Regions from separate parts of the Paenibacillus sp. 8b26 genome, predicted to be linked through region 2. Evidence: predicted binding sites of a transcription regulator. Region 2 holds the regulator's gene; each other region holds the start of a gene.
What was found. Region 2 encodes Rex, which represses fermentation and respiration genes when NADH is low (regulators of the CRP and FNR family bind a similar motif). Its sites were predicted from a motif close to TTGTGAAATATTTCACAA; they were not measured.

Region 1 (8,084 bases), 190 kb from region 2:
CACATCTCGGCCCGTTTCATTCACATGATGGACGAGTACACGCGTGCTGCCTGATCCCATTTCCTGATACACAATACCATCCTGGAATACACGTTCCGGGCTGTTAGCACGGATCAGAAGACGTGGTGAAGATGTACTGGTCAAAGGTATAGTAGCCATGGTAGGCACCTGACTGCCGTCCACACTGTATTTATCACCATAAGGCGTGAAGATTTTGTTAAAATCATCTTCGTTGTACAGCAATTCATTCGTAATTTTAATCGTTTCGCTTACAGTACCTGTTGCACCATGCTTATCAGTCACAGTCAGCGTAATGGTCACATCACCCGGTTCGAAAAATGCCAGTTTCTTATTCACCCAATCACGTTTGGTGATCGCATTTTCATCATCCGTACTCAGATCCGTAATCGTGATTTTTTCACCCATTTTGTATTCTTTTTTATCTGTTGTAAACAGAGCCACTGGCGGCTGATTCGGCGGTCTTACCGTAATCGTAACTGAGTATGGATCACTCCAGTTCCCTGCGGAGTCAAGAACGGAATAGGTAACTACATATGTACCTGGCTCCTGAAATACGTCCTGCTTGCCTTCCCAACGTTGATTCACAATTGGAAGACCTGTAGGAGAAGATTCCTTCGTCAAATACGTAACCTGAGTTTCGCCCGCATAGATATCTTTTTGCTGAACCGTGAAGGAAGCTTTAGGCTTTTGATTCAAATCCATAATAACCTGTTTTGTCGTATTATTTACAGTATAAGGAATATTTAAGGCCTGTGTAATAGACGTCAATGGCACCATAAATACGTTCTTTTGCTGGAATGCCGGCCCCTTCATTTGTCTAGCTTCACCGTTAACCGTGTAAACCTTGCTGTCAGTCTTGAAGCGCAGCACGTTTGTACCTTGGGTGATAACAGTTTCCTTGGTAGCAGTGTCATAACTAAACTGTAATCCGACGCGGCTGACCAGCGAACGGATAGCTACATAAGAAACGCCGTCCTTGACTGTCATCGGCTGAGTCGCCGTGTACACCTGTCCGTTTTGTTCCATTTTTGCGCTGTTCAAATACAAAATCAGTTGATTTGCACTCATGGATGTTGGAGAACCACCAGGGTTGGTGATCGTTCCGTCTCCACCGTATACATCATTGGATACGTTCGATCCGTTGGTTGTATCCGTCGGCAAGCCGGACAACGGATCATTGGATACGCCTGTGTTATCAGGTGTCACCGTGTCATTTGGTGTTCCAGTGCTATCTTGTCCCCCGATGCTATTCTGAACGCCGGAATCTGTGACATTGGCCTGAGCCTGCTGTCCGCTAACCGAATCGGTGGATTGAACAGTGGATATTGCTTCTGCTCCTACAGGGGCTACTGCGGCCACCTGGGCTACCGCAAGCGCGGTGAGCATGGTCCATTTCTTGAAATTCATTCTCTGTCTCCTTCTATTACCAAATTATTATCATTCCCGTAAAAAGTCATACTATTAGACGCGGCTGCTACCCAAAAGTTGCTGGGAATTTTGCTGAACATGAAAAAAAGGGAACTTTCTCCTGTGGCTGCAAGAAATTCTACAACAAAAAACCGCCGCCCATCTGACCTGATGGGACGGCGGCTTCATAACCAGAAAATATTTTAAAGGCCATTCAATATTATGACGGACGGCCGACGGCATTTGTCCCTGCGGTCTCCAGACGGCCCTCTTCAATGAGACGGTAAGCCCGTTGAACCTCTTCATCTGTAGGGGACGGAACCCCTTCCAGCGGATACGCCTTGCCGAGCATTTCCCACTTGTATACCCCCATTTGGTGGTAAGGTAAAATTTCGAACTTTTCGACTCCGTTCAACGTTCCTATAAACCGACCCAAATTCAGCAGATCCTGCTCGTCATCATGAATACCCGGTACAAATACGTGTCTAATCCACATCTTGCGCCCTTGTTCAGACAACCAGCGTGCCGTACTTAGCATACGATCGTTGGACTTGCCTGTAAGCTTAATATGCTTGTCGTTGTCAATATGCTTAATATCCAGCAACACCAAGTCCGTTACGTCCAGCAGTTCTTGGATACGGCCTGCGTCATTAAAACCGTTACTGTCCAGCGTCGTGTGCAAATTCCAGCGTTGCTTCACTTCTTTGAACAGCTCTGCTACAAAATGAGCTTGCAATGTCGGTTCTCCACCGGATACGGTCAATCCGCCTCCAGAAGAACGGTAGTAGGCTAAATATGGCTCAATTTCAGCCAATACCTCCTTCAGTGTCATTGGATTGCCTTCATTTAAAGCCCAAGTGTCCGGGTTGTGGCAATATTGACATTTTAACAAGCATCCTTGCATAAAAAGCACGAAGCGGATGCCGGGACCATCTACGGTCCCGAAGGTTTCCAATGAGTGTATGTGACCTTTCAGCATGTTGCATCTTCCTTCCCGCATCCGCTATGCGTGCGTCGTTGTAATATATGATACGTAAGGCTTTGTTACATTGTACCGTGGAAAGTACGGTTAATAACATCCAGCTGTTGTTCACGAGTCAGCTTGATAAAGTTAACGGCATAACCCGATACACGAATTGTAAGCTGTGGATAGTTTTCTGGGTGATCCATCGCATCCAGCAATTGTTCACGAGCAAACACGTTGACGTTCAGATGATGCGCATGGCTTCCAAAGTAGCCATCCATCATGGAAACGAGATTCGTTTTGCGTGTTTCTTCTTCTTTACCCAGGGCTTTAGGCACGATGGAGAAGGTATTCGAGATACCATCCAGACTGTGCTCGTAAGGCAACTTAGCTACGGAGCTAAGGGAAGCCAAAGCACCTTTTTTGTCGCGTCCGTGCATTGGGTTCGCACCTGGTGCAAACGGTTCGCCAGCTTTACGTCCATCCGGTGTTGTACCTGTTTTCTTACCGTACACCACGTTGGAAGTAATGGTCAGCACAGATTGAGTAGGAATCGCATTCCGGTAAGCTTTGTGCTTGCGGATCATACCCATGAAGGACTCTACCAGTTCTACTGCGATGTTATCTACACGATCATCGTTATTACCGTAGCAAGGGTATTCCCCTTCAATTTCAAAGTCAATGGCGATGCCTTTTTCGTTACGGATCGGTTTAACCTTCGCATGTTTAATGGCGCTCAGGGAATCGGCAGCAACGGACAGACCAGCAATACCACAAGCCATCGTACGGACAATATCACGGTCATGCAATGCCATTTCAATCCGTTCGTAGCTGTACTTGTCATGCATGTAGTGAATAACGTTCAAAGTGTTCATGTACAGTTTTGCCAACCATTCCATCATTGGCTTGAAGCGGCTCAGCACTTCCTCGTAATCCAACACTTCACCTGTAATTGCAGGATATTCAGGACCCACTTGAGCACCTGATTTTTCATCCACACCACCGTTGATGGCATACAACAAAGCTTTAGCCAAGTTGGCACGGGCACCAAAGAATTGCATTTGTTTACCGATTTTCATTGCCGATACACAACAAGCAATACCATAGTCATCGCCATAAATCGGACGCATCAGATCATCATTTTCATACTGAATGGAGCTAGTTTCAATAGAAACTTTGGCACAATATTTTTTGAAACCTTCAGGCAATTTTTCTGACCACAGTACAGTTAGGTTTGGCTCTGGTGCAGGTCCCAAATTGTACAGGGTGTGCAAGAAACGGAAGCTGTTTTTAGTAACCCGAGTTTCTCCAGTAATGGACATACCGCCAATGGATTCAGTTACCCATGTTGGGTCTCCGCTGAACAGTTCATTATAGTCAGGTGTGCGCAGGAATTTAACAATACGCAGTTTCATAACAAAATGATCGACCAATTCTTGTGCTTGCTCTTCTGTCATTGCGCCTTCTTCCATATCCCGTTGAGTATAAATATCAAGGAAGGAAGATACACGTCCCAAGGACATTGCTGCACCATTTTGTTCTTTGATCGCTGCAAGATAGCCAAAATACACCCATTGGAAAGCTTCTTTCGCGTTGTTAGCAGGCTTTGAGATGTCGAAACCATGCTCAGCAGCCATTTGTTTCAGCTCGTTCAAAGCGCGAATTTGCTCGGAAATTTCTTCACGCAGACGAATTACGTCTTCTTCCATTGAATCCACTTCAAGACTTTTCAGTTGAGTCTTTTTGTCTTTTATCAGGAAGTTTGCACCGTACAATGCTACACGACGGTAGTCACCGATAATGCGTCCACGACCATATGCATCCGGCAAACCAGTGATAATACCCGCTTTACGAGCTGCTCTCATATCATCAGTATAAGCGTCGAATACACCCTGATTATGCGTTTTACGAATATGAGTGAAGATATCAACAATGCTTTGCGGTACTTCAAAGCCATAGGCTTTGCAAGCGTCGATCATCATCCGGATTCCACCAAACGGCTGCAAGGAGCGTTTGAATGGAGCGTCTGTTTGTACACCGACAACTTGTTCTTTATCCCGGTCTAGATAGCCCGGCTTATGTGAAATAATGGTGGATGGCGTATTCACGTCTACATCAAGCACGCCGCCGTTTGCCAGCTCTTTTTTGGTAAGATCGGATACAATATCCCACAGTGCAGTTGTGTTGGCAGTAGGACCAACCAGAAATTCTTCGTTGCCGACATAAGGTAAGATATTGGTTTCAATAAAATCGTTGACGTTGACTTCTTTAGTCCATTTACCTTTTTTGAAACCTCTCCAGCCAGATTGTTGCTCTTGTAATTCTCTCTCAATCACCGACATGTAAATCCCTCCAAATTGTTTGGTCTTCCGGACTTGTGATTTTTTTCACATTAAAATAGTGTCTCGAGCCCGGCCTTTTCACCGATGCCTTACGCTCAGTGTCGGGACCTTTCTTACACCCTTATTGTAGAATAATGATAGAGTGTAGTATGTGACAAAAATCACAATATGGGTGACATTTATCACTTTATTTTCCCTAGCGATTACGCCCGTACCTGTATCCTTGCCGTTCACCTCCCTTCCCAAACCAACGCAGGCCCTCTATATAGAGAGCCTGCGTTGGTATTGAACGGGAAAATGCTTAGTCACAAGCCTCTTCGTACCTATATATTATTGGTCAAAACGTCCGTAGAAGGCGTCGCGGTATACATCAGCCAATTCGGTAACCAGCGGCAGCTTCGGATTCGCAGTTGTACATTGATCCTCAAAAGCGCGGTCAGCCAGATAATCTACACGCGATTCAAAATCCTTCGCATCGAAGCCGATTTGCTGGAACGATTCCTCGATACCGAGTGTTTTGTTCAGCTTGCGGATCGCTTCAATCAGGCTATTAACCCCTTCTTCAGTCGTACGGGCAGGCAGTCCCAGTATGCGTGCAATTTCTGCATAACGCTCATCCGCAACAAAGTGCGAATATTTAGGGAACGAAACGAATTTTGTCGGTTTTTTCGCATTATAGCGAATGACGTGTGGTAACAAAATGGCATTTGTGCGACCGTGCGCTGTGTGGTATTGTCCACCCCATTTGTGCGCAAGACTGTGGTTAATACCCAGGAATGCATTGGCAAACGCCATCCCTGCCAGTGTGGAAGCATTATGCATTTTTTCACGAGCCAACTTGTCGCCAGTCAGAGCCGATTGCTCCAGGTATTGGAATACCAGTTGAATGGCTTTAATCGCCAGACCGTCTGTGTAGTCACTAGCCATTACAGACACGTAAGCCTCAATGGCATGTGTCAGAACGTCCATACCTGTATCCGCTACAGCCGTTTTAGGAAGCGAATATACAAATTCAGGGTCAATAATTGCCACATCAGGAGTCAGCTCATAGTCAGCCAGCGGATACTTCGTGTTGCCCTGATTTTTGTCTGTAATAACTGCGAACGACGTAACTTCCGAACCTGTACCCGAGGTTGTAGGAATGGCTACAAATTGCGCTTTTTGACCCAGACGTGGGTACTTGTAAATCCGTTTGCGGATATCCATAAATTTTTGTTTTAAGTTGTTGAAATCAGTATCTGGGTATTCATAGAACATCCACATGCCTTTAGCCGCATCCATCGGCGAACCGCCGCCCAATGCAATAATGCAATCCGGTTGGAAACGTCTCATCATTTCAGTACCACGTTCTACCGTAACTGTCGATGGATCTGGCTCTACTTCCGAGAACACTTCGATAGCTACTGGTGTTTGGCGCTGGTGTAAATAATGGATGACACGATCCACATATCCGAGTTTCACCATCATAGGGTCTGTGATAATGGCTACACGTGTGATATCAGGCATTTTAGCAAGATACTGAGTCGAATTTTTTTCAAAATAAATTTTGGAAGGTACTTTGAACCATTGCATATTCACCGTACGTTTCGCCACCCTTTTCACATTAATCAAGTTGACTGCCGATACGTTCGACGAAGTCGAGTTACGTCCGTACGAACCACAACCGAGTGTCAGCGATGGAAGGTTGGTGTTGTAGATGTCACCGATCGCACCATGTGTGGAAGGTGCATTTACAATAATACGGCCTGTTTGCAAACGGTTTGCGAACCGGGCGATAACGTCCTCATCGTTCGAATGAATAGCGGACGAGTGGCCCATGCCCCCGAATTCCACGACTTCAGCAGCGCGTTGAATACCTTGTTCAGCATTTTTTACTTTATAGCAAGCCAATACAGGACTCAATTTTTCCGCAGACAATGGGAATTTTGTTCCTACTCCTTCAATCTCAGCGACCAAAATTTTAGTTCCTGCTGGTACTGTGATACCACTCATTTCAGCAATTTTCACAGCAGACTGTCCGACGATAGCTGGGTTCACTGCACATTTCTCGACATTCATAGCTCCTTGAGTGAGCTTAGCTGCTTCTTCTTTATTTACAAAGTAGCAACCGTTAGCGATCATCAATTTTTTCACTTGTTCGAAGATTGGCTCTTCGATAATAACCGCTTGCTCGGAAGCACAGATCATACCGTTATCAAAAGATTTGGAGAGGATGAGGTCATTCACGGCCTGCTTGATGTCTGCTGTTTTTTCAATAAAGCAAGGCACGTTACCTGGGCCTACACCCAGAGCCGGTTTACCGCAGCTATACGCCGCCTTAACCATGCCTGATCCACCAGTTGCCAGAATCAGCGCCACATCCGGGTGATTCATAAGTGAATTTGTCTTATCCATCGATGGAGCTTCAATCCATTGAATACAATCGGCCGGAGCACCATGTTTGACGGCTGCTTCAAGCAAGACGCGAGCTGCTTCCGCACTACACGATTGAGCGGATGGATGGAAACCGAAAATGATCGGGTTACGTGTTTTAATAGCAATCAACGCTTTGAACATTGTAGTTGAAGTCGGATTAGTCACTGGAGTGATCCCCATAATGATGCCGACGGGTTCTGCTATTTTTTGAAAACTGTCAAAGTCATTATCTTCAATGACACCGACGGTTTTTTCATTTTTGATACTATGATAGACATATTCTGTCGCAAACATGTTTTTGGTGATTTTGTCCTCGTACACGCCGCGTCCTGTTTCTTCAACAGCCAGCTTTGCCAGATGCATGTGCTTATCCATCCCTGCGAGTGCCATAGCTTGTACGATTTCGTCAATCTGCTCCTGATTCATACTCATGAAAGCCTGCTGTGCCCGGTTCCCCCGGTCAATCAGCGTTTGAATATACTGCTCAGCGCTTTGCTCTTTTTGGATAACCTCGTTTTTAACAGCCATTTCCCTCATCCTCCTGTTATCTCGTGTACTATCTCTTGTTCACGCACTGATCGTAACACAGCTTTTCAAGATATATTGTGATTTTTTTCACAATATATTTAAAATTTTATTTTATGAAGTGAATTAAATCACAAAGTTTGGAATTCTGCCACTTTTACCCCCTCTTCTTGCCCCAAAAACTCATAGCACAGGTATATAATGAATTTGAATTGATCAAGTTGCAGATAAAAAACAAAGGAAACAAAGGGGAAATGGACGATGAGAAACCCTGCAAACGTAATGGAAGCCCGCGGCAACACCTGTTGCTTCTCGGAGGCCAGCTTCAACCGGCTGCAAGTGATGATGAAAGATCGGGTCATGCCAGAAAGCTCGCATCTATTCTGGGAAGGAGATACAGCGGATAAGCT
Region 2 (8,084 bases):
CCATGTCCATGAATCTCCTTTTTGTACAAGTAGTCATGATAACATAGCCACAAAATTATGGGTTACGTTAGTCTGCACCTATAATTAAACCATTATAAGGAAAAAAATATTATGATCTTTGTAATAGACTTCATATTTAACCTGTTTAAGGGAAATTAAAGTGATAGTTGAGCTTGAAAGATATATGCGGAGCCACTGCGCAGGCGGATGGTGCTCCCCATCGCTGTTGCCCCCGGATTTCTTGAATGAGCACACATGGGGAGAAATCCGGGGAGGTGATGCTTTTTCGAGTTCGGCTTATATAACATTTTTTAAGTTAAACACAATCAGTCATTCCATGATAAACACTTACCCAACAAAAAAAGCTAAAAAAGACGCAAATACGAATAAATCGCATTTACGTCTTTTTTTTAGCTTTCAACCATTCTAACTAGCCATTCTTTTTATAAGACAATGTCTTCTAAATTAACATATATTTTTCCAATTCGTACAGAATTGGTTTAGTATAAAACCCAAAACGGAGACAAGCACAGCGGCGTCCGTGCCCCTACCCCCAACTCCCCTCCCATAAATAGAGTGGTGTTTGGAGTGACTCCCTGGCGGTCAGCCAGCGGAGTGGGCCAGCGGAGTGGGCCATTTGAATCTGAAGAAGCGAAGCGTTCGCCTTTGGCGCTGGATTTTCCCCATAAGAATCTAATCGAAAAAAATCCGGCGGCAACAGCGATCGTAAGATCAAATGGACTACGCAGCGCTCCTAGCGTCCCTAACACTCCCAAACCACCATCAGCCAGTCCTCACATCACTCTAGTAATTGGGCAAAGTATACTTCACCCCCACCGATCCCCCATCCGAGAAGCGATAAAAGGTATAGTAATGATGACTGCCGTCATCATAAAACAGCTGCCACACATATTGACCGTTAAACACACTCGGCTCAAGCCTTACAATATCTATACCCGGAAGCTGCTGCTGGATCATGGCTGTCATTTTTTGCTCGTCGACTCCGTTTTTCAGTAGCTCGGTATGAACACCACTATTATCTGTGACAGGTACATTCGGTTGGCCCTCCACTTTTTGAAAAGGAACCCACACCATAATATTTTCGTTCTGAGCATTTTTCCCTTGAACTACCCAATATACCTGATCCCACACCGACTTCCACGTCTGCGTCGTGCTGACCAGACCACCCGATTGCTTGGCCTTTACGATAGCGGCATTTCTCTCGGTCACCTGGTCTTGAGTAACGTAGGAATAATACCAGAAAATGCTGACCAGGACCAGTATGACGGCCAGAATGGCGACCGCTATCCATTTTTTCTTATTTTTCAAACCTGTGCTTCCTCTCTAAGGGGATGTGACACCTGAACTAGCGCGACAGCAGCCCTTCAAAGGCGGCTTGGGCCTCATGCTTGATACGTTCCTCATCCATAGTCAGGCACTCACCGTTTTTTACAACCTGACGACCGTCTACCCATACATGAGCCACGTCTTTGGCGCTTGCAGAGTATACGGCATGGGAAATGAGATCCGTACGCGGCAGGAAATGCGCCTGATTCAGATCGAGCGCGATAAAGTCTGCCTTGTTGCCTGCTGCCAGCGCTCCTACCTCTTTCAAGCCAATCGACTTCGCTCCGTACTCCGTTGCCAGACGCAACGCCTCACCCGCAGGAACTGCAGTTGGGTCGCCAGATACTCCCTTGTGAATGAGTGCAGCCAGACGCATTTCCTCAAACATATCCAGGTTATTGTTACTCGCGGGACCATCTGTTCCGAGAGAGACAGTAACGCCTGCACGCAGCAGGTCAGGCACTCTTGCCACACCACTTGCGAGCTTCAAGTTGCTGCCCGGATTATGCGAAACCGCTACACCACGTTCAGCCAGCAAAGCTATTTCTTCGTCATTCAAATGAACGCCATGGGCAACGAGCGATGGACGGGAGAAAAAGCCCAGCTTATCCAGATGTGCAACCGGACGCAAGCCATAATCGCGTACGTTTTGCTCTACTTCGGCAATCGTTTCGGACATATGCGTATGCAACGGCAAGTCCAGATCATGCGCTGCCTGTACGAATTTTTCGATAAACGCAGGTGGGCACGTATACGGCGCATGCGGAGACATCATGGTCGTAATGCGACCGTCTGCTTTTCCATGCCAATTACGCGCAAAGGTCACAGCCTCAGCCAGCTTGATCCGCTGCTCTTCCTCCGAACATAGTCCAATCGCTCCACGCATCAGACTGGCACGGATGCCGGACTCTTCAGCTACACGAGCCACCTCATCCATATGATCGTACATATCCAAAAAGGTTGTTGTACCACCTTTCAGCATTTCCAGCACGGACAAGGACGTACCCCAGTACACATCCGTAGACGTAAACTTGGCTTCCATCGGCCACATTTTTTCCTGTAGCCATACTTGGAGAGCCAGATCGTCCCCATACCCACGTAGCAAAGACATCGCAGCATGACCATGTGTATTCATCAGGCCAGGTAAAAACAGCAGCCCGTTACCGTCAATCGCGTCCGTCTCTTCCTCACCCGCTGGCAAAGTCTCACCAATGTAGGTGATGCGGCTATCCTCCACGATCATATAGCCGTGGATTACCCCGGCTTCCGGTCTGTTCACGGCAAAGGAGCCGTTTTTAATCATCCATTTATTCGCTGTCATGTTGCGTATCTTCCTTTCCGTCCTCCAAATAATAAGCAAGGCTTAACAAATCCGTTGTAAAATCTGTGGCATGTACCCGAATGTTTGCCGGTGTCTTGAGAGTAGTGGGTGCAAAGTTCAAAATTGCTCCAATCCCACTCTCAATGAGCCTGTCAGCGACGTGCTGTGCTTCAAAATCCGGTACGGTAATAATCCCGATCCGAATGTTTTGTTCCTTCACGGTCGCTTCCAGTTCATCCATCGGCTGTACGACCAGCGTATTGATCCTGGTTCCAACTTTATCTGGAACAGCATCAAATACCGCTACAATTTTCATATTGTCTTTTAAATAAGCATTATAATTCGAAAGGGCTTGCCCCAGATTACCTGCTCCGACCAATACCACGTTAATTTGCTGGTCGATTTTCAGGATATGGCGTATTTTCTCGATAAGATAAGTAACATCATAGCCGATACCCTTACGGCCAAAATCTCCAAAATACGCGAGATCCTTTCGAATTTGAGCCGGATTCAGATCCAGTCTTTGTCCCAGCTCCTGGGAAGAGACCGTAGACACCTCCCGTTTGTGCAGTGCATTCAGATAACGTAAATATACGGGTAACCTCCGTACGACAGCCTCTGAAATTTTATCTGATTTCATACTTGCTCCCCCTAATTGTAACGGACACGTTTAGATGTCCGTCCGTTATGCCTCTGTCTCCGGGGCGGATTGGAGCCATTCGGCGATGCGGGGCACCATTTGCTCCGTCGGCATATGCTCCATTTTTGGTCCCGGTAATGAGTACAAAAAATGCTTCCCGTAATAGGATTCGATTACACGCGTATCGTAAACGATAACGACCCCGTGGTCGCTCGCCGTACGTACCAAACGTCCAAATCCCTGTTTGAAGCGAATGACAGCCTGTGGAACAGACAGCTTCATAAAAGGATTTTTCTTCTGCTGCTGGAGCAGCTCACTTTTAGCCTCTAGCAGCGGGTGATTGGGCGGTTGGAACGGCAAGCGCACGATGGCCAGACACGTCAGCGCCTTGCCCGGAATATCGACGCCTTCCCAGAAGCTGCTGGTTCCCAGCAACACAGAAGCTTTGGCTTCCTGAAAACGTCGGGTCAGCTTGCTGCGGCTTCCACTGTCCACGCCCTGCCCCAGCACGGTGATATCGCTGGAAGACAACGCCTCCTTAAGCGGCTCATACACCTGCCGGAGCATACGGTAGGAGGTAAAGAGAACGAGCATTCTCCCCCGCGTCGCTTGAGCAGTCGCGCCTAGCGAGCTGACGAGCATATCTACAAAATGCTCATCTCCTACACTGCCCTTCACGCTCGGGAAATCCCTTGGAATGACTAGCAGCACCTGATCCCTGTAGTTAAAGGGTGACGGGAGCTGCGTAGTCATCAGCCGTCCTTGATCTGCGGCCTCCTGCAAGCCGAGCTGATCGGTCATGTACTGAAACGACTTATCCACCGATAAGGTAGCAGATGTCAGAATAATGCTTCTTTTTTTGTCAAAAAACATTTCTTTCAGCTGGCGGCTCACATCGACGGGCACCGCATAAAATTGCAGCGACTTACTGCGGAATTGCCCGCTCGCTTCAAGCCAGTATACGGTCGTTTCATCATCCAGCCGCATGAAAAAGCGCAAGCTTTCCCTAATGCCTGCCAAATCCTTGAGCAGCCCCGTAATATCCGTAATGAGGCTGTCAGCCGCATAATCGTCATGTTCTTCCTTCACATCGAGCATCAGCTTGTCGCCCTTGCGCAAAATTTCGCTCATCGTTACATAAAGCTGATTTTCCAGCGCAGCCGCCTGATCCCACTTGGCAGGCTTGGCCGATGGCTTGAGACGGGAAGAAAACTGCCCTGTTTCGCCCGGTGTCGCATCACTTCGCTCCGGCAGCATGCCAAACAGCTTGTCGCTCAGCAAATCCCAAGTCTCCTTGACCTCCAGCACGAGCGGATACAACTGGTCGATGGTAGAGGCCCAATCCGTCGACTTCTCATGCCCCGACTTTGCCAACTGCTGACGCAGCGAAGGCAATTGTCCGTTCTTGCTGTCCTTAAACAACCGGGTCAGCGTATGCACGAGTGTGAAATATTTCATATGCATGCCCAGATGCTTACCAGCAACTTCCTCCAGGTGATGGGCTTCATCAATCACCAGATGCTCATAGCTCGGCAATAGCTGATGACTTGCTTTTACGTCCGTGAACAGCTTGGAGTGATTCGTAATAACCACATCCGATATTCCCGCCTCATGGCGCGCACGATGATAAAAGCATTTGCGGAACCACGGACATGAACGACCAAGACAGGACTCGGAATCACTGGCCACCGTTTCCCAAAAATCTCCGCCACGATTACTCAGATTCAGTTCTTCATCATCGCCGGTTTCCGTCAACGTCAGCCAGACGATCATCTGGGCGGCTGTAATTAAATCTTCCTTCGGCGTTGCGAAGTCTCTTCTGTTTATTTTATGTTCAAACTTACGCAGACACAAATAATGTCCCCGGCCCTTAAAAATGGCAGCCCGGAACGGGAACGGGATCACCTTGGTCAGCATCGGAATATCACGCTCGCGTAATTGCTCCTGCAGGTTGATCGTATGCGTACTTACCATGACTCGCTGTCCATTTTTCACACTGTGATACAGCGAAGGGAGCAAATAACCAAGGGACTTGCCTGTCCCCGTACCTGCCTCGATCAACAGGTGCTTGTCTTCACTCAGCGCCTGATTCACACCCTCAATCATTTGCGTCTGCGCTTCGCGCTCCTCATATTGACTCAAGGATGAACGTAAATTGTCCCGCACATCATCCATGTATTCCTCAAAGGAAATACCTGCCAGCGGATTGGGGTCGTCCTCTCTGCGAGGGGCATTTAGCTCCGTCCAATCTTCCACCTTCAGTGCAAGCTGACGAAAAAACTGATGACCCTCCAAATCCTGAATAGGATCATGCTCTTTGTCTTCACGCACCCCGTCCAAAAACCATCCGAGGTCACTGTCTTCCTCTGCGAACAAATCACTGAGCCGCTGTATCGTAATCAAAGGCAGCGCGTGAAGCTCATCCAGACATTTTAAAAACACCTCAGCCGTAGCCAACGCGTCGCTGTCTGCTTGATGAGGTCGGTCATGCGCCAGCCCAAACTCAGAAGAAACAAAACCCAGCTGATAGGAAGATAGCGATGGAAACATGATTTTCAGAAAATCCATCGTATCCAAAATCCTGCCGGTAAACGGCAAGTATCCGCACCGATCCAAAGCGTTTTGCAAAAAATTAAAATCAAACGCCACATTATGACCGACCAGCACGACATCGTCCAGCATAGGCACAAGCTCCATCATCATCTCTTCGAGCGCAGGAGCATCCTTGACGTCATCGTCTGTAATCCCGGTCAACCCGGTAATAAAAGGCGGAATGGATCTGCCAGGGTTCACATAAGAACCATAAACACGGGAAATGCTGTTATCATGATCTATAATTGCAAGTCCGACTTGAATGATGTCATCCGCGGACTGGGTGCCTGTCGTTTCAAAATCCAATACCGCAAATTTCATTCGGGCTTAATCCTTTCCTTTGACACATACAAAAATAATAACTCTGTATAACAGCATAGCAGAAGATCGCCTGTTTGGAAATTAAGACAGCCAAAAAAGACGATGCACACGCCGCCTGGGGAGGTGGGTATGCATCGTCTCGCTCGGTGTCTGACAACTATAGCCAGGTCATCATGGAGCTGTCGTACCGAAGCATTCCGGCACCGGACAAACAGGCTTCCATATTGTGCAACGGCTCGGGCAAAGCAGGATCGAACTGATGCGCGAGAGCAAAACATTTTTGCGCCTCCTCTACATCAGCCTGCTTCGCCATAAGACAGCCCAGCGCATTATAAATGACCGCTTTCAGCCCGGGCTGGTCTGTCAGGTGCAGCACCTTCTGAAAATGGCGTACAGCCTCCGCTGTGTCCTCCAGTTGGAAATACGCCATCCCCATATACATCTGGCTTTGCCAACTGTTCGGAAAATGATGTAGCACCTGTTCAAATTGGCGGATGGCCTCAGGATACATGAGCAGTCGGTAATACCCTTGACCCCGAGTAAAAGCTGGCAGCTCCTTTTCAGGCAGCTCAGCGTCAGACATACCAGACTCTGCGGAAAAACCTGCAGCACGCAGGCGAACCATTTTTTCCTCAAAGGCCAGCCATTCATCCATAATTCCGTCACTCATTCTCCGCAGCAAACTCCAGTGCTGTAGCAACTCCTGCCTGCGGGAGCCCTGGGCTGATGGGTAATGCTTCACGATATCATCTAACATGCTGTTCATTTCTGCGAATACATGCTGGAACATGTGCATCCCGCCCTTACGAAAGATGGATTAATACACTCACATTTTTCGCTTAAAGGACGGGTTTCATCCGCACTCCCATTCATTACATGATCGTGGCGTGTACTTCCTTGTTCGCCTTTTGGGCAGGTTTATTATGTTCATCGACGAATACAACGGTCGGTTTGTATGTTTTGGCCTCTTCATTCGACATGGAAGCGTAGGAAATAATAATGACCGTATCACCAGGCTGCACCAAACGCGCTGCTGCGCCGTTGAGACAAATCACACCGCTACCACGCGGTCCGGGGATAACGTAAGTTTCCAGCCGGGCTCCATTGTTATTGTTCACAATTTGAACCTTTTCATTCTCCAGCAGATCGGAAGTCTCCATCAGATCCTCATCAATAGTAATACTGCCCACATAGTTAAGGTTGGCTTCGGTAACCGTTGCCCGGTGAATTTTGGATTTCATCATCGTTCTAAACATGGGAAAGCACCTCCGCCTTCTGTATTCTCATATTATCAATCAGTCGAGTGTTCCCAAACTTTACAGCCAGCGCTACAATGATGTCTTCTTCGACATCACTTAGTCGCTGCTTGGGAAGAAGGGGCTCCAGACTTGGAAAGGTTAAGATTTCAATGTAGTCAATGTCAGCCAATGGTGAGGAGGTAATCGTAGTCTCCACCATTTGGTATAACTGACGGATCGTAAACGTATTCTGCACATCATCTTCGCTCACTTCACGCACCTTGCGCAGTGACTGTGACAGCACCAACGCCTGCTCCCGCTGTTCCGCGCTCAAATACACATTACGCGAGCTAAGGGCCAAACCGTCGGCCTCTCTGACGATAGGACAAGGCACGATGGTCACGTTCATATTGAGGTCGTTCACCATCTGCTGGAGCACCGCTACCTGCTGCGCATCCTTCATGCCGAAGAAGGCCAGATCAGGACCTATCATGTTAAAAAGCTTGGCAACTACGGTCGTCACACCATCAAAATGTCCCGGACGGGAAGCGCCACATAACCGATCCGTCAAAGCGGCTACGCTTATTTTCGTACGGGTTGGCTGTGGATACATTTCTGCTACAGT
Region 3 (8,084 bases), 2.6 Mb from region 2:
TGTTTTGTTTTCTGCATGTGCCACTACGCCAAAATTACCGGCCAGGGTAACCACAAAAAACAGACAAATCATGAGTACTATTCGTTTTCTAGATTTTTGCATAAGTTCCTCCAGTCAGTTGAACGGTTCAAAGTTTTCTGTTTATTCTACAGGAGTTATCAAAAATTGACTACTTTGATGTCAGATATTTTTTTATAATGTTTCATGGATCTGTCTGGTCGGGTAAGGTTTAAAAGACCTGTTTTTACCCCTTTAATGCCAATAAGCCCCTGCCGCAAAAAGCGGACGGAAGCTTATTGTGTATCCTATAGTGTGTACTTATTTTCCAAGAAATAATGATGAACTAAAAAAGAATTTTGAAAATCAAACCTGACAATAAGGCAGCAATTGGAATCGTAATAACCCAAGTAATGACAATGCGACCAGCCAGCGACCAACGCACAGCGGAAAAACGCTTCGCAGAACCAACGCCCAAGATAGCCGAAGTAATGGCATGAGTGGTACTTACCGGTAAATGAAGCAATGTGGCTGTGAAAATAACCGATGCACCGGAAATATCAGCGGCGAAGCCATTGATCGGTTCGATTTTAAAAATCTTGGTGCCCATCGTCTTGATGATCTTCCAGCCCCCAATGGACGTACCGAGCGCCATTGCTGTTGCGGCCGAAATTTTAACCCACATCGGCACTTCCAGATGATCCTGATACCCCGCCGAAACGAGTGCAAATGTGATAATCCCCATTGCCTTTTGGGCATCATTCGTACCGTGAGTAAACGATTGAAGCGCTGCCGTAATGACCTGCATCGTGCGAAAACCTTTGTTCACCGTATGCGGACTGCGACGAGCGAAGATGTATTTTAAAATCATCATTACAATATAACCAATTACAAAAGCAATCAGCGGGGAGAAAATAAGTCCCTCAACAATCCCGATGAAGCCGCTCCAGTTCAATTTCTCTGATCCCGCACCTACATACACAGCCCCGGCCAGCGCACCAATCAAGGCGTGGGAAGAGGATGAAGGAATACCGAACCACCATGTGAGCAGATTCCAGATAATCGCTGCGATCAGTGTCGCAATGACGATATCAATCCCGTTCGTAAGCTTGGTAGGGTCAGCGACACTGCCACCAATCGTCTTGGCAACCCCTGTAAACAATATGGCTCCGAGAAAGTTCATGACCGCAGCCATAATAATCGCACGACGCGGCGTCAACGCACGGGTAGATACCGAGGTTGCGATAGCGTTCGCTGTATCATGAAAACCGTTAATAAAATCAAATGCCAGAGCAAGAAAAATAACAATACCCAATACCAGTAAACTTGTATCCATGTAAAAGGACTCCCTTACGAGTTACGCATAATGATGGATTCCAGCATATTTGCAACATCCTCGCATGAATCCGTTGTCGTTTCTAGGCGTTCGTACAATTCTTTGCGTTTAATCAGTTCAATGGGATCAGTTACAGTTGCAAACAGGTTTTTGATGCAAATACGCAACAGCTCATCCCCCTGATTTTCCAAATCATTCAGGCGAATGGTGTATTCACGGATGGCCAGCAGCTTCTTCTGTGAAAGCAAATGTACAGCCTTCTGGATTTCATAAGCCGACTGACGCAAAATATCAGCGAACTGCACAATATACTCGTCCGGCTCCGTAATGTTGTACATATAAAAACGAGAGGCCGTCGCTTCCAGACCGTCCAGCACATCATCCATGGTCGTTGTCAGTTCCATGATGTCGTCGCGTTCCAGCGGCGTAATGAAGGTCTTGTTCAGCTCAGTAATAATCGTGTGTGTGTAATCATCACACTTATTTTCATACTTCTTCATTTCATTAGTAAACAGAACCACATCTTGAAGATTTGAAGTATGTTGGGCAAAATAATCGGCTGCTTGCACGATTGTATCTGCCATATTTTCCAACGTCTCGAAGAATATATCCTTTTTCTTCAATCTCATTAACGATTACCCCTTTACGAAAATATCCGCAACCTGTTTCGACTGCATTAGACAACCTTTGCTATCTTATCACACTCATCAATGTTTTTGTAAAGTTTGTAAAGGCAAATTTCACAATATTAAGTATACATTGCCCGACAAGGAAGTGCATTATCCGACAATATCTACCTTAAAAGGTGAACTTCATCCACTTTACTTTGTTTCTATACTTACATGCTCGTTCAACGAAACGTCCGTAGGAACCACATGTATATAGGATGTACCTGGTACTAACGGAATTTCAACTCCATTTTTCATAAAACGAATCGCATCACCGGATGAATGCTGCCACTCAGCATGTATCAGCCGTCCCTGTTGAAACACCATGGCCTCTCCACTGCCATTCAGCTCAACGCTCAATCTGCCTACATCATCCAGCGTTTGGTGCCTTGTGCTCATCACAATGACATTGGTCGCAGAGAGCTGCTTGTTATTGTTTTGATCCACATGTGACTTTTCGTTCACAAAACGCTTATATTGCTGATCAGACGGATCGTAGGTGTAAGATACCTTGTAGCTTTTAAGCAAAAAGCGGATTTGTAAAGATACTGCATCCTCGTCTCCCATGACCGAGGTTTCACCGGATTTAAGGTAGTTATATACCGGAACCACCGTCTGCCTGGAGTAGCCTTTGCTTTCGCTTCCTTGGCGAAGTCTGTTCACATCTGTGTACAGATTGTGTGGGGGACGGCGATCCTTGCTTCTCCAGAAGTAAGCTCCCCCATTCGAAATCTCATCCAGATGCTCCTTTCGCTGCTGCTGTAAAATCGCATAGGCATCTGTACTTCCCCCGGCGTGTATCGGCAATGCCCCATAAGTTTCACCCAGCTCAATCAAATAAGGCCGGATGCTGCGGACCGGACCTATTTTCACATCTCCGCCATGACTTTGGAAAAAAGCTACCAAACGGGTAATTCCACCTTCCGCGAGAACTTCATATACCATGTCCGCCTCGCTAAGTCCCGCCTGAGGCCGTGCGGCTGGAGCGTTATTAATCATAATGGCAAGCGGTCGTTCCAGAACAGGCTGCTGCACCGGAAGACCCGTAAGCGGAGCTGTAAATGCCGGAATAGTCGGTTCCTTGGACGGCTCAAGCGCCTCCGGCTGTGTTTCTTGCTTAAGCGGTTGAGGTGCGGGTTCTGATTCACCCGATTTGGACAAAGCAGAACAAGACATTATGGTCATACATAGCAAAACCGAGGTCATCACACGCAACCATCGTCTTCGATTGAAAATGGGCCCGGACAAGTTCATCCCTCCAGTTAGACATTTTTCTCATTATAAGCGTTATTTCCTGTTTTTGTCTTGATTGAAACACCTCATCTCTATAGAATACTTATATGAAGACATTAAAATTTAAAAAATATTCAGACTTTGTGATTTTTATCACAAATAACTGTAACTGAACCTAATACAATAAGGGTGTAGCAGAGATGATCATCCCAAACCAAATGAAATACAAACAACATTATAAGATACGAAAGAGGAGTGGTTTGAATGTTTAACAACTGGTTGCGTGAAAATAAAGTAGCAATGTGGCTGCTGACTGTAGTACGGGTTTATCTGGGATATGAATGGATGACCCATGGACTTGAGAAGCTGACTGGCGGATTCGATGCAGGCGGATTTATCTCGGGGGCCATTGCTAAAACAGGCGGAGAACATCCCGCTGTACAAGGCTGGTGGGGATCGTTCCTTGAAGCCTTTGCCCTGCCAAATGTCGGTTTGTTCAACGTACTGATCCCACTGGGTGAATTCCTGGTCGGAGTTGGCCTGCTTCTTGGTACACTGACTACATTAGCTGCTCTGATGGCAATGGTCATGAACTTCTCGTTCCTGTTCTCGGGCACAGTAAGCACCAATGCAATCTACCTGCTGTTTGAAATCTTCCTTGTCGTTGCTGGCGCAAACGCTGGACGGATTGGCTTGGATCGTTGGGTACTGCCCTTCCTGCGTGGATTGTTCCGTAAAAATAAAGATACCTTTCCAGCAGATCCCGCTCGAAAAATAGCTTAAGCTACCCAAAAAACAACCGTTACCCTCCGGGCTAATGGTTGTTTTTTTGTGCAGCAATGCTGCTTTGTTTTATATGTTTCAGCTTTGTGCAGCTACGATGCTCCATTCTGGCTTATAAGTTTCGTTCTCTTGCAGTTATGTTGCTACCCCTCCTCCCGGTTTGAAATCCCCTTTTTATATCCGATTCATCATTTCCCCAAACGTTTACAAGTTGGATACAATCCGGAATGCTCACGATACATTCCCCCTATACACTACAGTTACACCAAAGAAAACCATGGAGGGTTATATCATGAAAAAGATTACCAAAGCCTATCTCATGCTCGCGACAGTAACTTTCACAGTACAAACTATGGGGCTGGGATACCCATCACAAGCCGAAGCAGCAGTATCGACTACAACAACGTCTCAATCGGAAAGTGTTCAAGGTATCTCCAAGACCTTCGAGCAACTGCTGCGTCAACCCGGCAAGCTACCTCAGGCATTCGCTTATTTGCAAAAACACATTCAATCCGTTCCAGCCTCTCAAGCCACCATCATGACGCTTCATCTGGAAAATGCACAGACCAAGCAATTGGATTCTTATTCACAAGCCTTATACCCAGCTTCTGTTCAGACCAAAATCAATACTATTTATAAACCCGGCGATTCGTTCACAAATGTAATTAGCCGCACCAAAGATACGAATCTGAAGAAATTACTGACCCAAACCAGAGATGCCGAATACAAACTGGAAACCGCAGAAGGTATGTATTATCCTGTCATAAACTATGAAAAATATAAAGTTTTCGGAAAGCACACCACGGCAGATATCCGCAGCTATATTGACATCATGGCAGTGGAATCTGGACAGGCGGCTACCAAGGATGCCGCGCTGCATATCGGATATCAGCAGTTGTCTGGACGGGTGCTGGCACAGGAAGACTTTTTAAACAAATATCCTCATTCCAACCGTACACTAGCTGTCAAAGAATTCCATGATCTGTATTATTTCTATACCTTCTACGGCACAAACAATACGCCATTATTCGATTACGATACCAAGAAGATTCATCCAAACGCCAAAAAAGGATATCAACTGGTAATTCAACGCAACAGTGGCTCAGCTAGTCCTTATGTACAAAAACTAAAAGCCTTCGTGGCACTACTGGATCAAAACGGGGATAAACATACTGCACAGGTAGCCGACTGGCTGAAAAAGAACGTACCCACTTCCTGATCAAGTTTTACAGGAACACACCCTACAGTAACTCCCGTTATATACACAAAAGAACTTCCATTCCCACTAGCCATGTGGATTCGGAAGTTCTTTTTCACATTTGCGTATCACGTTCTTGACCGAAAGCCCAACAATTGAGACTCAGTGAGCCCAGGACATAGGACTGAAAAAGCTTCTTCGCCGAGCGCTGATCATCCGCAGCCCCCATCGCGTAAAACAGCGGTGAAAAATGCTCTATCCCATAAGAGGGAACCGCCTGTTTGGCATAAGGAGCCTTTTTGTCATATTGGAACAAATGACGCAAATTCCAGTCCTGAAGCTGCTGACCGATCCAGTCATCATATTGAACCGCCCAATCCGCAGGCTCATTCGTCTGCTTGAGTGTTCGCAAATTGTGGACCAACCCACCGCTACCGATGATCAAAATGCCCTGTTCACGCAACGGTGCCAGCATCCGCCCAATCTCATACTGCTCCTGCGGAGCACGCCTAGAATCAATAGAGAGCGGGACGACCGGGATGTCCGCATCAGGATATATATGCCGCAAAACCACCCATGCTCCATGATCCAGTCCCCGGTTCCGAACCGGCTGGTGGAACAGGTTATGCTGACTGAATAGATGCTCTATCTCCTCATACAGCTTCGGATCGCCTGGTGCAGGGTAATCGAGTGTGTACATTTGTTCAGGAAAGCCATAGAAATCGTGCAGCGCTGCATGCTGATCATCCGCGCCGATACATTGATCAGCACTATCCCAATGCGCGGAAAAAATGACTATTCCTTTGGGTCGGGGCAGGCTCGCGCCCAGCTCTGCAAGAAAGCTGGTGTATGCATTGTTTTCTAAAGCCAGTGTCGGTGAACCATGCGCAACAAAAATTGAGGGTAATGTCATCGCTGCCAACCTCCACACGCCAGTATAGTGTTACTCTTCCATTTTACTCCGGTGGAGGCGCAATTTCCAATACAATCCGTTACAGCCTGAAATCAGATCATCCAGTGCTGCCAATCCCTCTGAATATTCTCCTGCTCATCCAGCCATTCCAGCGTCCGGTCGATCAACCGTTGCCGTTCTTTACCGGAAGAGAAGGTATGATCTCCCTGAAAAATAATTTCTTTGTCGCAACGTCCCTCTGGACGCATCCAAAATACCTTTTGAAACAGGAACGCATAGTCCACAGGAATGATATCATCCGAGGTTCCGTGAATAACGAGCACATCCCCGTTAAACTTGACGGCCTCCTGAAACGGCTGGAACTGGGCAAGCGATTCAAAATAAGTAGGTGTGAACTTGTAGCCCAAATAGTCGGCCTGACCGCTTTTCACGGATTCATCGTACACGCTCCGCTCCGTAATTTTAACAATGTCATTGAACGGGTAGCCGACCGCCGACCAAAGCACCAGATTTTGTACTCTCTTGTCCCGTACTGCTGTGAGAAGGGCGACCGCGCCACCCAAACTGTGACCGATCAGCGTCACCTTGGTCGGGTCGATGTCTGCACAATTCACGGCATAATCGAGCACGGTACGTGTCTGATTAATCATCGACTCCAGCCCTTGCTTGCCGTAGTCACCCGTGCTTTCCCCGCAACCGGCAAAATCAAAGCGCAGGACAAAATATCCCCCTTCCGCAAGCTCACGTGCAGTCTTTACGAATAACCGATCTACCCCAATACGATTGCCCACAAATCCGTGGCATATCACTACGAGCGGTACCCGTCTCTGACGGTCTCCTTCATTCGGATTGCTCGGATAATGAATCGTTGCGGTCAGCTCCTCATTTTCAAAGCGAATTCCAATTTGCCGTTCCATCATGATTGTCCCCCTGTTTCAAGCTTCACCGTCACCAAGCTGCTATGCTGCATGGGCAACCCTACCTTGCGAAGCTTCTCGTAATGATTACTGATTGATAACTAATGATTTAAAGCGAATATGTCAAACGTATATTGTAACATGGATACACAGTAAAATATCCATTCACTTTAATTCCGATAAGTTTAATAAGTTTTATAGTAAAGTCAGTCTATCATTGCCCTGCTTCCTTGTCAACCTGTCAGTTATAACGGAGAAAAAGGGAACAAATGGCACTCCCCGCAACGAATAACGGAGAGCGCCATATTGCATTACTTGACGGGGAAAATTACTTTCATCCCGCAGACTATTCGTAGCTGTTCCTGAACATTTCGTGGGTCTCCGTACGCCCCTCCCACTCCAGCCTACAAGAGACACCGCTATTCTGATCCTCATGCCATAAGCTGCGGTAGCTCTCTTCACCCAGATCACCTGCAAACTCGGTATCCTGAGCCCATTCAGCATCGTTCAGAATACGGTACGTCGGGGATGTCCCCTGAACGCTCCGATGACTCACGTTCACAGGCAAGGCCTCCACGCTGTTTCTAACTGGAGCGGCCTCCAGCCGTTTATTAACCGTATAATCCGCCTGCTTATCCAGCTTCATGATGCCACATCCTCTCCACATTTACATTCAGGATGCTCCGCGTGCTCACCCTTTATCCAGTTTGAGGAGAATGCAGCGGTAATATACATTGCGCAGACAAAGCCTTTTGCCATCCGCAGCTTACTCACGTATACTGTTTTTGTTACGGATTGGCGGTTCCGCCAGACCGGAATACGCCCGCAAAGCAGGAGGAAGCAATGAATAAAGCCAAAAATTATACGCTTATTGCATGGATTGCCTTGTCCATGTTTTTTTTGACACAGGCGATCATCGGATGGTTTGTAACATTTACAGGCGGAGATGTTGCTCCTTTTGAAAAAGTTAACCTGTCCACCCTAATCATCATCGCCGCAGGAGCCATCCTGCTGGTTGAAGCGCTGATGAATTTTATGG
Region 4 (8,084 bases), 2.0 Mb from region 2:
CCTTCAATCGAGAATCCGCATTTTTCATAAAACATAAGGGCCTCCGTGTTGCACGAGAGTACCCGCAAGCTTAATTTGCGAATGCCCTCAGCGGCTGCAATATCCTTCATGGCACTCATAAGCGCTGTCCCAATACCTTTGCGGTGATAGGCTGGGTGCACGGCTATATTTATTTCCAAAACATGACAATTACTTGCCAACAGCGTTGGAGAACGAAATCCGATATAACCGCAGAGCACTCCCTGTTCGATAGCGACCAGTTGAGAGCCCGGAGGCGTATTGCGCAAAAACTCCCCACGCGACTTCCATGACAGCGAGGCGGGGGCCGTTCGTTCATTCCATACCAATTCATCCAGCGCAATCAGATCAGGAGCATCCTTCATCTCCGAATGACGTATCGTCAGGGGTTGACTTGTAAGCAATTTCTTTCAATCCTTCCTGTGAAGGCGTTCCTGAAGTATAGGCAGCAACCATTCGTCATTTATTGTACCATAATCACAGGCTTGTCACAGTCTTTATTAGGACTTAAGAACTGGAAACGTCTGCCTTGGATGTAGTAGTCTCAAAAGCATCCTCTTCACAGCGGGAACGGTTCAATCCGCTATGCAAAATAAAGAACAGGATGGACAAAACCGCCACGCCCGCTGCCAGCCAAAGTGTGGGTGGAAGACCTCCGCCATCATATAGTCTCCCCATAATATAAGGCCCCATCACCCGTCCGGCAGCGCCAATCCCCCCGACTAACCCGATGTAAAAGGGTGCTCCCCGACCTCCGTGGTCGGACAAAAATGCCGGAACCGCTGGTGCGATCAGCATCTCTCCCAAGGTTGCCAAAACCATGGCGAATATCATCCCCGTATAGTTCTGTGTGCCTAGCATGACGATATAGGCTACCAAATAAAATCCTCCGGCCCACGTCATTTGAGCCGAAGCATGCCGGGCATAAAGACGCTTGAGCCAGAAAATAATCGGCTGTGCAACAAAAATAAGCACACCGTTCAGTGTCCATAACAGCCCGTACATCGTTTTAGGCAAGCCCTGCTCAATAATATACGGGGACACTCCCGTATTCCAGATCGAATTACCGAACCATAAAAAGAGCGAGCCCAATCCGACGAAGAGATACAGCCTGGTATCACGGAATAGCAGCCGAGCTGGTATTTCCTCTGTTCTTTTCTTCACGGACTTGCTGAGCTGAACTTCCCCCTCTTCCCGATCTACCCTGCTCAGATAGGACCAGAAAAATCCGGCAAATACCGCAGAGGTAATCCCGTTCATGACAAAGCTGAGCTGATAGGAGAGATCGGCCAGAACGCCGCTCAGTCCCGTTCCCAACGCTACCCCTATATTATTGGCAACATAGATAATGTTGAACAGCTCTCCACGGCGGTCAGCAAAGCGAAAACCTACAAATGCCTGAATCGCGGGCACAGATACGACATTAAAAAAGCCGATAAAGCCCATCATAATAACAAACGCAATCCAGTGACCGCTGGTAAACGGAAGCGTGAGAAGTCCCAACGCGTTCATTGCCAGCGAGCCGACAATCAGTTTTTTGGCCCCAATGCGGTGATAAAGGGCTCCTCCTAACACCTGACCAAAAATCCCGCCCAGAGACTGCACCAAAATCGCAATCCCCGCATCTCCCATACTGCGGTGCAGCTCGTCAAACACATACATGCTAACCAACGGCCACATTAGAGAGCTTCCGGCGGAATTAATCAGGCTGGCGACGAGAAACACTTTCACTTCTTTCGGATAAGAATCCAACCATTTCATATATTTTGTTTCTCCTTTAGCATCTGACACCATAACAATACATTACTTCATTGGCGCTTCACATTCACCACCGTTGAAAAGAAAGTAGCTCCCCGGCCCATATCCGATAGCCGATCAGAGGTCAACACATTAGCACGCTGTCTGCGTCCTTTACCTTCCCACCATAATCCTTGGCTAATCACTGTACCGGGCAGCATCAGATCCGTGACTTTGGCTTTCAGCTCATACGTTCCCCGGTCGTTCCATACCGTAACCGGATCACCGTCCGCGATGTCTCTTGCCTGAGCATCCTCCGGGTGAATTTGCAGCAAAGGCTCCCGTTCCAGCCGCTGATGCTTGGGTAAATTTGCAAACGTTGAATTCAGAAAATTATGATTCGGCGGCGAAATAAACATCAGCGGAAACCGCTCGTCCGCTTGCGGTCGATGCTCTCCGTCGTATCCTTCAATCAGTGGCACATACGAAGGCATCGCGGGCAGACCCGCTTGCTTCATCTTTTCTGAATACAGCTCAATCTTGCCCGAAGGCGTAGTCAGACGATCCAGATAGGTAGCCTTCGGCGTCATGTCCAGTTTGACAAAAGGTGACTTTTTTAAGGCTTCCAAAGTCACACCGTTGAGATAAGGATTAGTCGGGTTATCAAGTGCACCCGCGATCATGTCCTCTTCACTTTCCGTGAAAGCAGCCTCGTCAAAGCCCATAGCCTGTCCGAGCAGGCTAAACAGCTCATAGTTGCTTTTGCTTTCCCCAATTGGAGCAATGACCGGCTCCTGCATCTGGATATAATGATGCCAATACGATTTATACAGGTCTGTTCCTTCAAAAGAAGACGCCGCAGGCAGCACAATATCCGCATAGCGGGCCGTATCGGTGAGGAACAGGTCGTGAACGACCGTGAACAGATCCTCCCGTTCAAACCCCTGCGTCACCCGATCGGCATCCGGTGCTACGACAACCGGATTGCTGCAGTACACGAACAGCGCCTTGATCGGCTCGTCCTTCTGTAGCAGCGCTTCACCGATTTGGTTCATGTTGATCACCCGGGCATCCGGGTTCTTACGCAGATCAGGACGTGCCAGATTGGCGCCGTTGAACTTGCCGTAAGCGCCGTTGGAACGCGATGCTCCCCCGCCGTGCTTCAGCCATTGCCCGGTGAGCGCAGGCAAGCATGTAACCGCGCGTACATTCATACCGCCATTATCGTGATGCTGAAGTCCGTTGCCAATATTGATATACGCCGCTCGAGCCTGCCCGTACATCTCCGCCAGGCGGATAATATCTGCTTCCGGCACGCCTGTAATACGTGAGACCCGCTGTGGAGTATATGTCTTCACATGCTCGCGCAGTTCCTCATGACCGACCGTATAGCGACGCAAAAATTCATCGTCCGTCAGCCCTTGCTGGAACAGTACGTGCATGACACCCAGCGCGAGCGCAGTATCTGTTCCCGGGTATAGCGGAATGAACCAATCCGCCCATTGCGCTGTCCGGTTGCGGTGAACATCAATGACAATTACCTTGGCACCTTTTTTACGTGCCTTCTCAGCCAATACCACTTGATGCATATTGGTGCTGATGACATTTCCTCCCCATACAATAATGAGGTCAGCATCCTCTGTATCCTCCGGACTGGTGCCGCCCTTAAAACCCATGACGGATGCCCAGCCTTCATTCCCAGCCACGCTGCAAATCGTCTGGTCCAGTTGGCTTGAACCCAGCGCATTAAAAAAACGGCGATCCATCCCATCCACACTTAACACGCCCATATTGCCATAAAAGCTGTAGGGGAGAATGGATTCCGGGCCGTCCGTGCGAATCAGTTCCTTGAAGCGGCCTGTAATGGTATCGACTGCCTCCTCCCAGCTAATTCGTTCGAACTTCCCTTGCCCCTTGGAACCTACACGCTTTAACGGATAGAGCAGCCGTTCGGGGTCATACACTCGCTCCGTCATATTGCGAACTTTGTTGCAAATGGCCCCTTTTGTAATGGGATGATCCGGATTACCGGTCACCTTGACGATCTTTCCATCTTCCTTGTGGAGCAGGAGCCCGCACGTATCCGGGCAATCCAGCGGACATACAGCCGGAAAAACACCGTCCGTACGCTCCGTCGTTCGCTGCCCCCTTTGCAAGTCTTGCTGAAGCACAGCCTCAGGAGGCGCGCTGTTGCGATGATCCATGGTGTTGATGCTCCTTTCCGTTACGGTTTCCAAAAATTACACTGTTCTTATCATATATACAGCTATGTCCTATGGCAAGAGAAGGATTTTGCCAACCCAAATCCGTCCAAAAGATCAAAAAAATCCGCTTGCTGCTCACAGCAAAACGGATTTCTAATATTCTATATTATATTTTGATCATACCTGTTTCATTATTGAATGCCAAGGGTAAAAGAGAGCAAGGCATTATGGACGAGAGCACACTCATCCTCCATGCCAAATTATGGACCACTCCCAAAAAAATCCGCCATGACAGGTTTCGTTCCCCCGGACCTGCCATGGCGGATTTGCTTTGTTCCCATTTTCTAAGCCCAGCTTAATCAGGCATGGTCACTCAACGGAGTTGTTGCAGTAGACGAGGGTGCCTGAGATGAATCATTCACAGGATGCACAGCGGTATGAGGCTTTTTCAAATACGCCAACCAGTAAGCCCCGGCTACAAACAGGCTTCCTCCCACCAAATTCCCCAGCCAAACTGGAATGAAGTTCATGATATAATCTGCCCATGAAAAATGACCTGCGAAAATAGCCGCCGGAATCAGAAACATGTTGGCAACAACGTGCTGGAATCCGATAGCTACAAAGGCCATTGTCGGGAACCAGATCCCTATAATTTTGCCGCCGATCGAATCCGTACTATACGCCAACCATACAGCCAGCGCTACCAGCCAGTTACATCCAATACCGGATATAAACGATTGCAAAAAGCTTTCATGCAGCTTGTGTCCCGCCATATCCACCACTTTGTCCAAATAAGGTCCTGTCTCGGTTAGACCCAGCACATGACCAAAGAAAAAGGCAACAAACAACGCACCCGCAAAATTACTTAGCGTAATAATCGCCAAATTACGGAACATCGCCCCAGTCTTGATCCGTCCTGCCCATCTCGCCAGTGGCACAGCCATCATATTACCAGTCAGCAATTCTCCGCCGCCGATCAATACCAATACCAGACCTACAGGGAAAACGGCTGCTCCAATAAAGGTAGCGATACTTCCCCATTCTTTGGGTGCGCTTGCGATAACACGTATATCCAGCAAAAAACCCAGCGCAATAAATGCACCTGCCAAAAATCCCAATACCACCGCCACAGTCCATGGATTGTTCGCTTTGGCCACTCCTGTTTCTACCGTCTTTTCGGCTATTTGCCCCGGTTTATAACTTGCCATATATTTCGCTCCTTTAACATCTTTTCACTCGAATGTTCTCTCTCATATTTTATTTAAAATCAGTGATTTTGTTTGTGAAAAAAATCACTTTATTAAATATTAAAAAAACAGCCCTTGGGTAAAGGACTGTTTTCATGTATTATTACGTCTACTGCGCTACAATGCGCTTTACATTTAGTTGTATTCTTCCTTTTCAACTGCTCTCAAGAACCAAATAACTCCACCGAGGCCTCCCAGCGCCACGACTACAAGAAAAAGGATATAAAACAAACCCATAAGCTACTTACCCCCTAATCCTTATGCTACTCTATATTGTACTATAAGGATTCGTCCATACGTCTCAGATTGTTGACAAACTTATGAACAATGTCACAGACAAAATGAATTATACGGTAACTGGCTTCCGTTCAGACATTGGCGGCAAGGCTTGCAAACCGGCTGCATTCAGGAAATTCCAAGGCTTGTTATAATGCGGCTGAAAGAAGAAATCGACAAAGGCCAGTTGATCAATGGTCATATGATTTTGAATGGCTACGGATAGCGTGTTAATGGATTGCGTCAAGTCCACCTTCGACATAATTTGTGCCCCAACAATTCTCCGTGTCTCCTGCTCATATACAACTTTCAGCAGTACCTTTTCCGAGGTTGGCATAAATTCAGGTCGGTAGCTGTCCTCAATGGTAACAGCCTCTACAGCCATACCTTCGTCCGCTGCGGCCGCTTCTGTCATACCTGTTCCTGCAATATTATCTTCATAAATTTTAATACCCGAAGTTCCCTGTGTTCCCATGTAGGCAATCGTCGGTTGCACCAAATTGCGTGCCACCAGCGTACCCATACGAACAGCATTGGTTGCCAATGGAATATAAGCTGTTTTACCTGTCGGGTTGTAGTGGATTGCACAGCTATCACCTGCAGCAAATACGTCCGGGCAACTGCTTTGCATATAATTGTTCACAATGATCGCGCCGTTGGGCAGCATGTCTACCTGACCTTTAAGCAGATCCGTTTGAGGACGGAAGCCGATACAGAGAATAACAAGCTCTGTTTCATATTCTCCTTTAGATGTCACCACTTTATTCACCTTACCGTTACTTCCTTCAAAACGGCTCACTGTTTCTCCCAGCACCAGCTTGATGCCATGCTTCTTCAAGGAATTTTCAATCCGGTCTGTATATTCTGGGTCCAAATATTTATTCAAAATACGATCAGCGCTGTCTATCAGCGTTACGTTCTTGCCGTTCATTTGAAAAGCTTCCACCAGCTCAACACCGATATATCCAGCACCGACAACCGTAATGTTCTGTACATGCTTGGCTTTCTCAATGATGTCATTGGAATGATTATAGTTTTTGCAGAGCAAGATATGTTCAAGCTCAATACCTTCCAGCTTCGGAATAATAGGCCACGAGCCCGTAGTTACAATTAATTTATCAAAGGTGTCCGTAAATTCTTCTCCTGTTTGGAGATTGCGTGCTTGCAGCGTTTTGCCTGCTGTATCGACATTCGTTACCTCATGAAGCATCTTGGTCACGACACCCAGCTCAGCCAGTTCATTCGGGGAAGAATAAAACAATCCGTGCGGATCTTTGACGACACCACCTACGTACAGTGCAATACCACAAGATAAAAACGAAATATTGTCATTACGCTCGTAAACGGTAATTTCGGCATCTGGATAACATTTGGCTGTGTTGACGATGGCTGCCGTACCTGCGTGTGTACATCCAATAACTGCTACTTTCATGTTAAATTCCTCCTTGGTGTGTGGGCATACAATGTATAATAATTGTGAATTGTTTCACGTAACTGCATTGTTGATTGTGATTTATTTCACTTCATGCACTTATTATAATGTGACATTTTTCACATTGCAATAGCTTTCTATGATATTCACAATTTGTCCACATTTTTAAAGTCAGGAAGATACAAAGTCAGCCGTTTGCTGAAACGACTCTTTGCTTCATTCAGTTTTTCCCGTACAGGGCTTGATTATGCCTTTTATCAGGCTTCCAAATGCTACTGCAACGATCAACCGAATGTGAAATGCAGACAACAAAAAAGGCCGAACCCCGGAAAAACACCGGAAATTCAACCTTATCTAAACGCATATTTCTGATGAAGCAAAAGCTATTATAGCAATTGCTCGATGGCCGCTTTCATGGCCTCTGGCGATTCCTTGGGTTCAAAGCGATCCACAGGCACACCTTCACGATTCACAATGAATTTCGTAAAATTCCATTGAATCGTACCGTCTTCCTGCTCTCCAGGCTGCTGCTTTTTCAAATATTCAAACAGAGGTGCTGTATCCGGGCCGTTAACGTCCACTTTAGCGAATACCGGGAAATTAACCCCGTAATTCAGTTGGCAAAATTCAGCCGCTTCCTCGCTGCTGCCCGGCTCCTGACCGCCGAATTGGTTACAAGGAAAGCCTAATACAACCAGTCCCCGATCCTTATATTCATCATATAGCTTTTGCAAATCCCCATATTGCGGGGTAAGTCCGCATTTGCTTGCGGTATTTGCGATGACCAGCACCTTACCGGTGTAGGTATCCAGAGGAACCTCCTGATTCGCTGGTGTTACGGCATGATGTGAATAGACAGACATATAGCACCCTCCTTTGTTTCGCTTGGTTTAAGTTTCATCACCTATTTTACCCAAAACGAAACGGACATGCCAACCTCCCTCGAAACTTTAGCGGGACGCCACCACTTCGAGTCTGCGTTCTTCACGTTCTGAAGCGGACATCCTTGGACACGCAAAACAATACCGCTGGCCTCCACCTGTCTTGTAATATTGGCAGCAGGACGGTTTCATATATGCCTTCTCACCGGGACGGTAAGGGTTATCCAGCTCAACAAGACGAACCGTAAACGGGTTTCTTTTACGCCCGAATACCTCTCCCTCCAGCTCC

Region 1: a site for Rex is predicted at 4,768-4,785, ahead of pflB (formate C-acetyltransferase). Genes of this name have one in related genera too.
Region 3: a site for Rex is predicted at 3,376-3,393, ahead of ACQ4MX_RS10040 (DoxX family membrane protein). Genes of this name have one in related genera too.
Region 4: a site for Rex is predicted at 5,240-5,257, ahead of ACQ4MX_RS17535 (formate/nitrite transporter family protein). Genes of this name have one in related genera too.

What each region holds. Positions count from the first base shown of each region.
Region 1 covers NZ_CP192445.1:5,576,098-5,584,181, reverse strand. The annotation lists gene ACQ4MX_RS25890 (stalk domain-containing protein) at 1-1,428, opposite strand, end outside; gene pflA (pyruvate formate-lyase-activating protein) at 1,649-2,407, opposite strand; gene pflB (formate C-acetyltransferase) at 2,473-4,734, opposite strand; gene adhE (bifunctional acetaldehyde-CoA/alcohol dehydrogenase) at 5,065-7,677, opposite strand; gene ACQ4MX_RS25870 (Crp/Fnr family transcriptional regulator) at 7,936-8,084, shown strand, end outside.
Region 2 covers NZ_CP192445.1:5,767,758-5,775,841, reverse strand. The annotation lists gene ACQ4MX_RS26890 ((S)-acetoin forming diacetyl reductase) at 1-4, opposite strand, end outside; gene ACQ4MX_RS26885 (hypothetical protein) at 501-770, opposite strand; gene ACQ4MX_RS26880 (DUF5590 domain-containing protein) at 805-1,329, opposite strand; gene ACQ4MX_RS26875 (amidohydrolase) at 1,367-2,668, opposite strand; gene ACQ4MX_RS26870 (redox-sensing transcriptional repressor Rex) at 2,655-3,308, opposite strand; gene dinG (ATP-dependent DNA helicase DinG) at 3,354-6,221, opposite strand; gene ACQ4MX_RS26860 (tetratricopeptide repeat protein) at 6,379-7,011, opposite strand; gene panD (aspartate 1-decarboxylase) at 7,094-7,477, opposite strand; gene panC (pantoate--beta-alanine ligase) at 7,470-8,084, opposite strand, start outside.
Region 3 covers NZ_CP192445.1:2,225,202-2,233,285, forward strand. The annotation lists gene ACQ4MX_RS10020 (amino acid ABC transporter substrate-binding protein/permease) at 1-102, opposite strand, end outside; gene ACQ4MX_RS10025 (inorganic phosphate transporter) at 344-1,333, opposite strand; gene ACQ4MX_RS10030 (DUF47 domain-containing protein) at 1,348-1,962, opposite strand; gene ACQ4MX_RS10035 (DUF3048 domain-containing protein) at 2,155-3,255, opposite strand; gene ACQ4MX_RS10040 (DoxX family membrane protein) at 3,499-4,017, shown strand; gene ACQ4MX_RS10045 (hypothetical protein) at 4,310-5,236, shown strand; gene ACQ4MX_RS10050 (dioxygenase family protein) at 5,331-6,128, opposite strand; gene ACQ4MX_RS10055 (alpha/beta hydrolase family protein) at 6,221-7,045, opposite strand; gene ACQ4MX_RS10060 (hypothetical protein) at 7,392-7,691, opposite strand; gene ACQ4MX_RS10065 (hypothetical protein) at 7,889-8,084, shown strand, end outside.
Region 4 covers NZ_CP192445.1:3,797,117-3,805,200, reverse strand. The annotation lists gene ACQ4MX_RS17550 (GNAT family N-acetyltransferase) at 1-422, opposite strand, end outside; gene ACQ4MX_RS17545 (MFS transporter) at 526-1,779, opposite strand; gene ACQ4MX_RS17540 (molybdopterin-containing oxidoreductase family protein) at 1,827-3,959, opposite strand; gene ACQ4MX_RS17535 (formate/nitrite transporter family protein) at 4,319-5,167, opposite strand; gene ACQ4MX_RS17530 (FAD-dependent oxidoreductase) at 5,553-6,914, opposite strand; gene ACQ4MX_RS17525 (glutathione peroxidase) at 7,301-7,777, opposite strand; gene ACQ4MX_RS17520 (hypothetical protein) at 7,865-8,084, opposite strand, start outside.